Regions from separate parts of the Paenibacillus sp. DRB1-1 genome, predicted to be linked through region 3. Evidence: riboswitches for the same ligand, from Rfam matches in the RefSeq annotation. Region 3 holds a riboswitch; each other region holds the start of a gene.
The links. Region 3 has a riboswitch for glycine ahead of ACQW03_RS17340 (alanine/glycine:cation symporter family protein). Riboswitches for the same ligand answer to the same signal wherever they lie in the genome.

Region 1 (4,255 bases), 1.8 Mb from region 3:
GCCGACTTCAAGCATCACGTCGATGACTTCGTCAGACGGAATAGCGCTGCGCACACCCGCCAAAGCCATGTCCGCTGCGGCAAGCGCAGTCACGGCTCCCAGCCCATTGCGCACGATGCACGGAATCTCCACGAGTCCGGCGACGGGGTCGCAAATCAGGCCGAGCGTGTTCTTAAGAGCGAGACCTACGGCGTGAACAGCCTGTTCAGGCGTACCACCGCGCAGCTCGACCATAGCGCCAGCGGCCATCCCGATAGCTGAGCCAATCTCAGCCTGACAGCCTCCCTCCGCGCCAGAAATGAAGGAGTTGTTGGCGATCACGTAGCCAATGGCTCCAGCGGCGAACAGACCGTTCACCATATGCTCATCATCCCAGCCGAACCGCTCCTGCGCACTGATGAACACACCAGGGATAACCCCGCATGAGCCTGCGGTAGGCGTGGCGACAATGCGACCCATGGATGCATTAACCTCCGACACGGAGAGGGCATAAGCCATGGCGAGCGCGGAGGCATCACCGGAGCAGGTTTCTCCTGCCCGCAGATACTCGGCTAGGCGCTTGCCGTCACCGCCCGTCAATCCACTGCGGGATACGGTGTCTTGTGTCTGACCGCGATGAACGGCTTTCTTCATGACTTCATAATAATCAGACATTTGGCGAAAGATTTCTTCCTCCGTTGTATTCGTCTCTTGTACCTGCTCTTGAATCATCAAGCGGCCAATTGTGGTGGATTCTTCAGCGCATAAAGCGCTGATTTCATGCAGATGGCTAAACCGCATCGGATTCAGCTCCTTTTTTCAAATTAATCATCTTAATTTCATACATATGAGGTAAAGAACGCAGTTCCGCAATCAGTTCAGCTGGAGCAGAACTGTCCGTTTCAATGGCGGTGAGTGCTTCACCATCCCGGCCTTTGCGATCTACGTGCATATAGGCAATGTTAATGTGGGCCGCGCCCAGCGCTGAAGTTATCGCGCCCAATGTACCGGGCTTATCCGAGTGGAGAAGCACCAGCGTAGGCAGCTCCCCGGTCAGATTGACCCGGAATTCGTTAAGCTGCTGGACATGGATGCTGCCGCCGCCGATGGAGGAGCCCAACAGTGTGCGCTGATCCTCGCCCTTCCACAGCTCGAAACGGACAGTGTTCGGATGAGGCGCGGGGAGTCCGCTGACGGCGAATTCCACGGCCATCCCGGCTTGCTCTGCCCATTGCTCGGCATCTGGAATCCGGTGATCGTCCGTATCGTAATTAAGCAGCCCTGCGATGAGCGCTAGGTCTGTACCGTGTCCTTTATACGTATCGGCAAAGGAGCCGTACAGTGTCATACGGGCACGGTCAGGCTGCGTCCCGAGCCAGTGCCGTGCAACGCGTGCGAGCCGTACCGCGCCTGCGGTGTGTGAGCTGGAAGGTCCGGTCATGGCCGGACCGATAATGGAAAATACATCTTTGAAACGCATGGTGTGGCCCCCTGTATGTTCTAATACCATACTATATGGTATTTCCGCGTCTTTGCGCGGTTATGACGGTTCCTAATGCTGACGCACAATGTGAGCACAAAAAAGGACAGGATAAGGAAGTTTCCCTTATCTCTGTCCTCGTTACCTGAGAGTTTCGTGCGGTGTTCTTACCGCCTTTACCCCTTGGGTGGCTTGCGCTCTCTCCAGAGTTGCGTCAGATGACGATACATGGACCTGAGAGATTATCCGTCAGCCGGGTGCTGACGCCTTGCTCCTTCGGTGCCGCCAGAGTGTAGGCTCCCTGGACAGACTCTCCCGTCATCTTCATTCGCGTATACCGTTCTACATGTCTTTCTTAGCGTAATGTATGGCGTGCTCGGTGTCAATCACAGGTTTAATTTTTACATAAACAGGTGCGTTCCCAATAAAAAAGATTAAAATTTACATAATTATGGATGAAACCAGGAAGGAATTAGAAGATTGGCGGCTAATCTGATAAAGGACAAGTATATTTATGGAAATCATAGGAGGGATATTGACGTATGGTAAAAGGCTTGCGATTCACAGGTTCACGCTTAAAAGGGATGCTGCATCTAGCAGCGATCGTATCACTGCTGATCGGGATCTTCGTTCCATTCGGTCAGGTCAAGGCAGAGGGAGCATTGACAGTAGCCGAAGCACTTCAGCGCCAAGGCAGTGAAGGTACGGTGACGGTGGAAGGTTACATCGTCGGACATGCTACCGGATCGAAAACGGCTAATTTTTCTTCCCCGTTTGCGAATGATTTTAACGTACTGATTGCCGACCAGGCGAATGAACGTAACACGTCTAACCTATTGGATGTACAGCTGACATCAGCGTATAGAGGACAATATGGGCTATCAGGCCATCCTGAGCTGATCGGCAGCAAAATTCGTGTGACGGGTACACTCGGCGCCTACAATAATTTTGGTGGAGTGAAAAGCCCAAGCGCTGTTGAACTGGTGAACGGAAGCGAGCCGGGTGAACCAGGTGAACCTGGCAACCCGGGTCAACCCGGTACTACACTGCCGGATGGAAAAGGCAAAAAGGTGCTGTTCGATAATACGCACGCCCAGACCGCTGGTGCAGCAGATTGGGTCATTGAAGGCGCCTTCTCCGACTTTGCCAATGGACTGCGTAATGTAGGCTTTACGGTAGACCAATTGAACCGTCCCATTCCTTTTACTTATGGAGAGCAGGCCATAACATATGACAAGCTGCGCCAATATGATGTGTTCATTATTGGTGAAGCGAATGTTGCCTTTAAGGCATCCGAGCAGGCTGCCCTGCTGCAATACGTGAATAACGGGGGGAGCGTTTTCTTCATCTCCGATCATTATAATGCGGACCGTAACAAAAACCGTTGGGATTCCTCCGAGGTTATGAATGGCTACCGTCGTGGAGCCTATACTAATCCGGCCAAAGGCATGACTGCAGAAGAAGCTGCATCACCGGCGATGCAAGGATTAACAAGCTCCGATTGGCTGGCGACCAACTTTGGCGTTCGTTTCCGTTACAATGCGCTCGGTGACGTGAATGCTACCGACATTGTAGCCGCAGATCAATCTTTCGGCATTACCAAGGGTGTGCGCTCGATTGCAATGCATGCAGGATCTACGCTGGCTATTATTGATCCTACCAAGGCTAAAGGCATTGCTTATATCCCTTCAGGCACGAAAAAATGGGGGAATGCGGTAGACCAGGGAGTTTATAACGGCGGGGGCCGTGCGGAAGGACCTTATGCCGCTATCTCCAAGGTAGGTCAAGGCAAGGCAGCGTTCATCGGTGATTCTTCCCCTGTAGAAGATGCTACACCGAAATATGTGCGTGAGGAAAACGGACAGTCGAAGAAGACATATGATGGTTTTAAAGAAGTGGATGATTCCACCTTCCTGGTGCAAACGGTCCAATGGCTTGCATGGAAGCAGGACTACACGAAATTGTCCGATGTGGAAGGTTTGACTCTGGATCAACCAACGAAGCTTCTGCCATTCGAGGAGCCTGCGGCTTCCACGGAACCGCAGCCTGAGCCTTGGTCTGCTCCGGCAGCAGGTTACAAATGGTACGATCCTAGAACGTTCAAGTCTGGCTCCTATGGAGCGGCTTCATAATTATCGCCAGAAGCTCAATGTGAGCTGGTATTAGTTAGTCGTTTGATCCCTGCGGAGGGATCAAACGACTTTTTTTGTAATGAAAATTAACCTGTGGTTGGTTATTTCATTACATTTTGTGCCAGAAAGGCCGCGCTACTGCTGGATCATTGATTTTTTAAATGATGTTGATAGCATAATCTTAATTGATATATCCATATACTGGTGATAGGATGTATTCAAATTATTCCGATAAAAACGGTATGTAATGTTCATGAGAGGTTTTAAACATCAAACATGGTGAGAATAAGCGGGACAAGACCATGGAGAATGGAGGAAGCGCGCATTGAATACCGAACCCGTGTTGGAAATTAAAGGATTATCCGTATCTTTTCGCATCAAGGATCAATATCACCCCGCAGTCGACCATCTGGATCTGACGGTCAACCCCAATGAAGTGCTGGCTGTAGTCGGAGAATCCGGCTGTGGCAAAAGCGCGCTGGCGCTTTCGATCGCACAACTGCATGACATGGAACGCACACGTGTAGAGGGAGAGGTCCTTTTTAAAGGTACGGACCTTAACCGTCTTTCTTCAGGGCAAATGAATAAAATCCGCGGAGCGGGCATTGGCATGATCTTTCAGGACCCACTGACAGCACTCAACCCGTTGATGAGCATTGGCAAG
Region 2 (4,255 bases), 220 kb from region 3:
TCCAGCAAGCCAAGTGCTAGTGGATTGGCACTGACGACCAAAAGACCTTTGTGCGTATGGATGAGGTCAGCCATCGGCTTCAGGTTTTCCACGGCTCCGAAAAAGTTGGGGCTTTGGACCAAAACAGCCGCGGTCTGTTCCGATACGGCTGCCGCTAACGCATCAACATCCGTTACGCCGTCCGAACAGCCGATCTCCACGATGTCCAAATCCAATCCGCGTGCATAGGCTGCCAATACCTGACGTGCCTCCGGATGGACGGACCTTGATACGATAAGCTGTTTACGGCGGGTAGCTGCGGCGGACAGTGAGCCCGCTTCAGCCAGTGCAGTCGCTCCGTCGTACATGCTGGCATTAGCTACAGCCATGCCCGTCAATTCGCAAATATACGACTGAAACTCGAAAATGGCTTGTAGCTCGCCTTGGCTTACTTCCGGCTGATAGGGGGTGTAGGCTGTATAGAATTCCGAGCGTGAAGTGATGTGCTGGATGACGGACGGAATATGATGATCATAAATTCCTGCGCCAAGGAAGCTGGCATGTGTGTCTGTATTGGCGTTGTGTCCGGCCAGCTCAGCCAAGTGGCGGGTTAAGGCTTTCTCATCGAGTCGAGAAGAAAGAGGCAGTTCCCCTTGATATCGAATGGCCTCTGGAATGTCACTGAATAAATCATCAATGGATGATACACCGACCACACGTAGCATTTCGGTTTGATCCTGTTCAGTCATAGGGAGATAACGATGCTGCTTCATAGGTTCTGGCTCCTTTCGAAAAGCAAATTTCAAACGTAAATTAGCTAATAAAAAAGTGTGTGAGATGAAAAAACCAGAAGTTCATATCTGACATGTTTGCTTTATAGAAATAAAAAGAGTTTAAGATCAGCGCGGGCGTCTATAAAAGGGTGCTGCCACCACCTCGGCACGCAGGCGTTTGCCACGAATCTCAACCTCCAACGGTGTAGAGAGGGCGCTAAAACGACTGTCCACCAAGGCGAGGCCCAGATTACGCTTCAAGGTGGGCGACTGAGTCCCCGTTGTAACCTCACCAATGTGTTGTCCTTCTGCGAATACTGGGTAATGGGCGCGTGGGATACCGCGATCAATCATTTCCAGCCCGATCAATTTGCGAGGAATCCCTTGTTCTTTCTGACGTTGCAGTGCTTCTCTACCGATAAAATCTCCTTTATTCAGCTTGACGAAGAAACCTAGACCAGCTTCGAGTGGTGAAATCGTGGCAGATAACTCCTGACCGTACAGCGGCAATCGTGCCTCAAAGCGTAGTGTATCCCGAGCACCAAGTCCAGCGGGAATCAGCCCATACGACTCACCGGAACGAAGCAAACCCTCCCATACGGCTGGTGCTTCCGCAGCAGGTACATAAAATTCAAAACCGTCTTCGCCCGTATATCCGGTTCGTGAGACAAGTGCTTTTGCTCCGAACAATGGCACATTCTCATGGAAGCGGAAAGATGCCAGATTCGTAATGTCCGTATCTGCCACGGCTGCGGCAATACGTGCTGCTTCCGGTCCTTGCAACGCCAGCAATGCTATCGCATCAGACATATTCTCCATGTGAACGGATGCAGGCATATGACGAATTAGCCAATCCCAATCCTTATCGATGTTGGATGCGTTCACAACGAGCATGTAGCGTTCCGGTCCTTTGCAGTAAACAAGTAGGTCGTCTACTACACCTCCATCGGGGTAACACAGGAGTGAATATTGTGCCTGACCTGGTTCCAACTGGCTGACATCATTCGTGGTCACCCTTTGCAGAAAAGCTTCGGCCTCTTTGCCTTCAACCAAAAATTCGCCCATATGCGATACATCGAATAAACCCGCACGTTGCCGGACGGCCTCATGCTCCTTTTGAATGCCGCTAAACTGAACCGGGAGCTCCCAGCCGCCAAAGTCAATACAACGAACCCCAGACTGCGTCCCGTAGGACGAATATAGCGGTGTTTTTCGCAAATTAGTCATTATTCCACTCCTATCCGGTGTGATCGGCTAAACAAAAAAGACAGGCCGAAAAAAACGTATAGACGGCAGTCTACACTCTTTTTTCAGCTCTGTCCTTGATACCAGAAAGTTACCCCGGTATGTACCGGGTTTCCCCTTGGGTGATCCGCTCCAATAGCGAATGCTCTCCAGAGATGCGTCCGGCAGAGGTCCTTTTGCCTGAGAGATTCACCTGCAATGCAGGTTTACTCCTTCGGCGCTACCTTCGGGATCAACGGTATATTACCTGGCTTTGCAGATAACAACTTGATCCGATTCGCGTGCACTTATGTCTCACAAGCGGCAACAGCTATGCGAATCTTTTTGGCAGTCTCTCCCTCCGCGTTCATCCGCGTTTGCAGTTGTCGGTGTGTTTCCCAAAGCATTTGCTATAACCCATTAATACGCAAATTCATTCAAAATGTCAATAAAAATGTCATCAAAAATAATAGAAAAAACATTTAATATATAAATAAGGATATGTAAGCGTTTGTTATAAGCTATCATTTTTTTATATAGTACGCTATATGAGGTGATATGAAGTATTTTTGTTAGTATTATTGACATGAGTGTTCTTGTTGTCATAATCTTAACCTGTCTAATACAGGTGAGCAAAAGCGATTTTATTCATATGGAAGTGAGGGGAACAGAATGGGTGAAGTGAAGCAGCAACTTTGGTATACAGACGAACATGAGTGGGTTCAGCGGACAGAGAATGGAACGGTGCGGATTGGTATTACAGACTTTGCACAGCATCAACTGGGTGATATTGTTTTTGTAGAATTACCTGAGGCGGGAGCAACGATTGAGCAGGGAGCGGAGATCGGTACGATTGAATCGGTGAAGACGGTATCCGACCTTTTTGCTCCGGTGACGGGAACCATATTAAAAGTGAATGAAACGCTGGAAAGTACGCCTGAGCTAGTGAATGAATCTCCCTATGACAAAGGTTGGATGATCGAAGTAGAGATGGATAAAGAGGTGGAGGAAGCCTTGGGCAAGCTACTGTCTGCGGACCAGTATGAGCAGTTGATTTCCGATGGGCAGTAATGGAGCATTGTAGTATGGAGTAAGAGGGTTATTTGTCTGCTCGATTATTGTATAAAATAGTCGCTATGATTTAACATAGCGGCTATTTTTTTGTCTTTTTGCAAACGTAATTACGTGTTTTATTCTGATTTAGAGGGTTGTCCCCATATAAGAATCATACATAATCCAGCACGGTTTTTCGACTAATTTCTATAGCTACAGGTCATATTAAGAAGAATTATGCAGGTATAATACCTTCCCGGATAATTTAAATTTAAATGTTGTCATCAACGTTCATGACGAAAGTACGTTTTCATTTCGTTGATGAAGATAGCGCTGTCATTTAGTATGAATTTTAAGAAAAGGTAGTGATGCTTACCTACAAGGAGGATTTGAATATGAGTACATTGGACGCAAAGCCAAGTTCAAAAGGAGGCACTCGTGTCGCCGTACAGCGTTTTGGCCGTTTTCTTAGCGGTATGGTTATGCCCAATATGGGAGCCTTTATTGCGTGGGGGCTGATTACGGCACTCTTTATTCCGACCGGATGGTTTCCAAACGAAGGTTTTGCACAATTGGTTGACCCGATGAAAAATTATTTGTTGCCGCTACTGATCGGTTATACAGGGGGCACGATGATTCACGGACAGCGTGGAGGTGTGATTGGTGCCATTATGACGATGGGTGTCATAGTGGGAGCCGATATCCCGATGTTCCTGGGCGCGATGGTAGCTGGTCCGCTGGCTGCGTGGATATTGAAGAAGTTCGACAAGGCCATTGAAGGCAAGGTCAGATCAGGCTTTGAAATGCTGGTCAATAACTTTTCGGCCGGGATTATCGGTGCCATTCTAGCACTGCTTGCCCATGTGGCGATCGGCCCGATTGTACAAATGATCAGTCAAATATTGTCGGCAGGGGTACAGTTCCTCGTGAACGCAGGGCTACTGCCGCTTGTCAACCTCATTATTGAGCCCGGAAAAGTATTATTTTTAAACAACGCGCTGAATCACGGAGTATTGAGTCCGATTGCGTTGGAGGAAGCTGCAAGAACAGGAAAATCCGTACTGTTCATGCTGGAATCTAACCCTGGGCCAGGGCTCGGTATTTTGCTGGCCTACTGCCTGTTCGGCAAAGGCACTGCGAAGTCGTCAGCTCCTGGCGCAGTCATCATTCATTTTTTCGGCGGGATTCATGAAATTTATTTCCCTTATATTTTGATGAAGCCGATT
Region 3 (4,255 bases):
GTATGTCCATCCACTGGTCGCGGATTTTCCCGAATGGCTATGATGCCGAGCCGAATGAAGCAGGATTACAATTCTACGACAATGTATTTGATGAGCTGCGCAAATATGGTATTGAACCGCTGGTAACATTGTCACATTATGAGACACCGCTGGGTTTGACTCAGAAGTATAATGGCTGGCTGGGTCGTGAAGTTATACAGCACTACGTAAATTATGCCGAAACTGTGTTCACGCGTTATAAGGATAAAGTAAAATACTGGCTGACCTTTAATGAAATCAACGTAATGACCATGAGTCCGTTTACCGGTGGCGGGGTGGTCATTGACCGTGTAGAAAACAAACAACAAGCGATATATCAAGCACTGCATCATCAATTTGTAGCTAGTGCACTGGCGACCAAACGGGGACATGAGATCATCCCGGGCGCTCAGATCGGCTGTATGTTGGCTCGTTTGGAAAGCTATCCACATACGTGTAACCCAGAGGATATACTGAAAGCCCAGAATGAAAATCAGATGAACCTATTCTTTACGGATGTGCATGCCCGTGGGGAATATTCCAACTACATGAATCGTTATTTTGAAGAAAATAATGTTGTTATACACACAGAACCAGGCGATGCCGAAATTTTAAAAAATAACACGGTCGATTATATCTCATTCAGCTACTACATGACCTTGACCGTTTCTGCAGGTCCAGAAGGTGAGAAAGCAGCAGGAAACCTGATTGGTGGCGTGAAAAATCCATATTTACAGTCCTCTGACTGGGGATGGCAAATTGATCCGATCGGTCTGCGTGTTACACTGAACACGTTATATGACCGCTACCAAAAGCCGCTGTTCATCGTGGAAAATGGCCTAGGTGCTTATGATAAGGTAGAAGAAGACGGTTCTGTGCATGACACATATCGTATTGATTACTTGCGTCAGCATATTGTTCAAATGAAGGAAGCGATTGCCGACGGTGTTGATCTGCTTGGCTACACCAGCTGGGGTCCTATCGACCTTGTGAGCATGTCTACTTCCGAAATGTCCAAGCGCTACGGATTTATTTACGTTGATCTGGATGATGACGGTAACGGAACGCTCAAACGCTCCAAAAAGGACTCATTTAACTGGTATAAAAATGTGATAGCAACCAATGGTGAAGAATTGTAATACTATATCTTCTCGGGCGGGTATAGCAGAGGACATCCTAAGGATGCAATCTGCTGTACCCGCTTTTTTGATAGACACAATAATAATATTTCAGCGGGCTTCACAAACTTTTCACTTGTAATAAGCTGAAAGTTTTCTGTATAATAAATAAAAATTTCATATGTCTGGTTGATGTTTGCGGGAGATGGAACGAAAGTTCCGACCGAAGGGGCAAAACTCTCAGGTGCTTAGGCTGATTACAGCAACAAGCGGGGACCGTAAACGGACAGAACTCTGGAGAGACCCTTAATTGGGCGCCGAAGGTGCACCGCAGAGAACATCTGCTTAAACTCTCAGGCAAAAGGACAGAGACGCGAATAACCTGTGACAGGGAATGCCCTAGGCTTTTTTATAAGCTATTAGAGGCAGAAACCTGCGCAAGATGGTTGTATTTTTTCGTGCCTTTAACCTCTCCAGGAGTCGAATCAGCGGATTTGACTCTTTTTTGTTTTCTAATATGCTGGAGGAGCGGGTTGAAATGAATTTGGTACATGTGTTAGAAGCGATTAGCAGTTGGATATGGGGGGCGCCTCTCATCATTCTTGTCATGGGAACGGGGTTGTGGCTGACCATACGTTTGAAGATGCTGCAGGTATTCCGCCTGCCCCTGGCGATCAAGCTGATCGGTAAGGCCCCGAATGAAGGCAGCGGGGATGTAAGTAGTTTTGCGGCTTTGAGTACAGCGTTGGCGGCTACAGTTGGCACAGGAAGTATTGTCGGCGTAGCGACAGCCATTAAGCTGGGCGGGCCGGGTGCCTTGTTCTGGATGGTCGTTGCAGCCTTTTTTGGGATGGCGACGAAATATGCGGAAGGTGTACTTGCGGTAAAATACCGGGTGAAGGATCGGAATGGGCAATTTTCCGGCGGCCCGATGTATTATATTGAGAAAGGTCTGGGACGCCGTTTTAAACCGCTGGCGATGCTGTTTGCTTTTTCGGGCATGCTGGTAGCGTTGTTCGGGATTGGAACGTTTCCGCAGGTCAAAGCGATTGTATCTTCGACTGAAAATAGTTTTGGCGTTCCGCCCATTGTAACGGCACTGATTATTGCTATCCTTACAGGACTTGTTACTATTGGAGGACTCAAAAGCATTGCCAAGGTATCGACGAAGGTCGTTCCTTTTAAAACAGGCTTGTATGTACTGATCTGTCTCATCGTACTGATTCGGTTTGCTGACCAACTTCCTGCTGCAATTGCGCTGGTGCTCCATTCGGCATTTTCAACTACATCTGCAACGGGCGGATTTGCCGGAGCTACGATTATGCTAGCGATGCGAAGTGGGGTAGCCAGAGGTATTTTTGCCAATGAGGCCGGATTGGGAAGCGCACCGATTGCAGCTGCAGCTGCCAAAACTAAATGGCCTGCGGAGCAAGGGCTAATTTCCATGACAGGCGTGTTTATTGATACGATGGTTATTTGTGTGATGACCGGGTTGACGCTACTGGTTAGTGGTGTGTGGAGCGGGCCTACCGACGCGGGCCTGATGACTCAGCAAGCATTTTCCAGCGCATTCCCGCTGGGGGCAGAACTGCTCACAATCATTCTGATTATGTTCGCGTTCACCACCATGCTCGGCTGGAACTATTACGGGGAACGCTGTGTTGAATATTTGCTTGGGGTCAAGTGGATTAAGCCATACCGTTATCTGTTCATCGTACTGGTTGCCGGGGGTGCGTTCATTAAATTGGATGCGATTTGGCTGCTGGCAGATATATTTAACGCAATGATGGCTTTCCCGAACCTGATTGCCCTGCTCGGCTTATCAGGAATTGTAGTCGCAGAAACCCGAACCTATATGGATTCTCTGAATTCTAGTAAGAAAAAGGGCATTCTTGCAGGTGCCAGTGTAGGGGCAGCTATCCAAGTAGAAGAAAAAGGACAAACGGTTAATTCATAAATTCCAAAAGGGAGTGCCCTCAGTCATCACAGGCTTGAGGACACTCCCTTTTGAATGTTATAACGATGCGTGCAAAATAGCTGAAATATCTTCTTGATTCAGCTTTTTATAATTACCGAAGCCTCCGTATTCCATTTCACGGGCTGCAATGTTTGCGACTTTTTCCAATTGCTCATCATTAATATTGTAATCGGCCAGGGTGGAAGGGGCACCGAGACTTGTCCAGAATGCACTCAGGCGATCAATCCCCTCCAAAGCAATTTCCTTATCCGTTTTACCAGTGGTATCTAAATCAAACATGCTGAGCATCAGCCGCTTCATGCGTGCAGCATCCTGATCCACCGTATGTCTCATCCAGTTGGGGAACAGGATCGCGAGACCGCCAGCATGAGGAATATCATATACAGCGGATAATGCATGTTCAATCGTATGCGAAGCCCAGTCCCCGAAGTAGCCCATTTGCAGTGTTCCGTTAAGGGCAATCGTTCCGGCATATAAAATCGTTTCACGATGCTCGTAGTTGTGCAAATCCTCCAGCAGCTTAGGTGCAGTTTCGATCACGGTTTGCAACACGGAAAAGCACATACGATCTTGCAACGGTGTATTTTTAACATTGTGAAAATATTGTTCAAACACATGGCTCATCATATCCACCATGCCATATACCGTCTGATCACGTGGCACAGAGAAGGTGTTTTTTGGGTCCAGAATCGAGAATTTCGGATGCGTTACCGCGCTGCCCCATACGTATTTTTCGTTCGTTTCCCAGTTGGTGATAACAGAATCCGGATTCATTTCTGAACCGGTGGCGGCGAGTGTGAGGATGGTGCCGAATGGCAGAGCCTCGGTCGGCATGTGCTTTTTGTTGATAATATCCCACACATCGCCGTCATATTCAGCCCCTGCTGCGATGGCTTTGGTGCAATCAATAACGCTTCCACCGCCTACTGCAAGTAAGAAGTCGATTTTTTCATTTCGGCAAATGTCGATACCCTTCTTAACGGTGGACAAGCGCGGATTCGGTTCTACGCCGGACAATTCATGAATGTTGAGATGTAGCGGCTCTAACGCGTTTAATACCTGGTCATACAGACCATTTCGTTTGACACTTCCACCTCCGTATACCAGCAAAATGTTTTTGCCGTAATTCAGCAGCTCCTGC

Region 1: linked by a shared signal. The riboswitch ahead of sdaAB (L-serine ammonia-lyase, iron-sulfur-dependent subunit beta) and the one ahead of ACQW03_RS17340 (alanine/glycine:cation symporter family protein) in region 3 are both predicted to bind glycine.
Region 2: linked by a shared signal. The riboswitch ahead of gcvT (glycine cleavage system aminomethyltransferase GcvT) and the one ahead of ACQW03_RS17340 (alanine/glycine:cation symporter family protein) in region 3 are both predicted to bind glycine.

What each region holds. Positions count from the first base shown of each region.
Region 1 is NZ_JBODQH010000001.1:2,075,344-2,079,598, reverse strand. It holds gene sdaAA (L-serine ammonia-lyase, iron-sulfur-dependent, subunit alpha) at 1-780, opposite strand, end outside; gene sdaAB (L-serine ammonia-lyase, iron-sulfur-dependent subunit beta) at 770-1,459, opposite strand; glycine riboswitch at 1,672-1,787, opposite strand; gene ACQW03_RS09160 (DUF6359 domain-containing protein) at 2,002-3,591, shown strand; gene ACQW03_RS09155 (ABC transporter ATP-binding protein) at 3,917-4,255, shown strand, end outside.
Region 2 is NZ_JBODQH010000001.1:4,110,746-4,115,000, forward strand. It holds gene gcvPA (aminomethyl-transferring glycine dehydrogenase subunit GcvPA) at 1-752, opposite strand, end outside; gene gcvT (glycine cleavage system aminomethyltransferase GcvT) at 879-1,979, opposite strand; glycine riboswitch at 2,156-2,254, opposite strand; gene gcvH (glycine cleavage system protein GcvH) at 2,649-3,047, shown strand; gene ACQW03_RS18570 (PTS mannitol transporter subunit IICB) at 3,425-4,255, shown strand, end outside.
Region 3 is NZ_JBODQH010000001.1:3,893,473-3,897,727, forward strand. It holds gene ACQW03_RS17335 (glycoside hydrolase family 1 protein) at 1-1,157, shown strand, start outside; glycine riboswitch at 1,326-1,402, shown strand; glycine riboswitch at 1,421-1,515, shown strand; gene ACQW03_RS17340 (alanine/glycine:cation symporter family protein) at 1,675-3,093, shown strand; gene ACQW03_RS17345 (iron-containing alcohol dehydrogenase) at 3,151-4,255, opposite strand, start outside.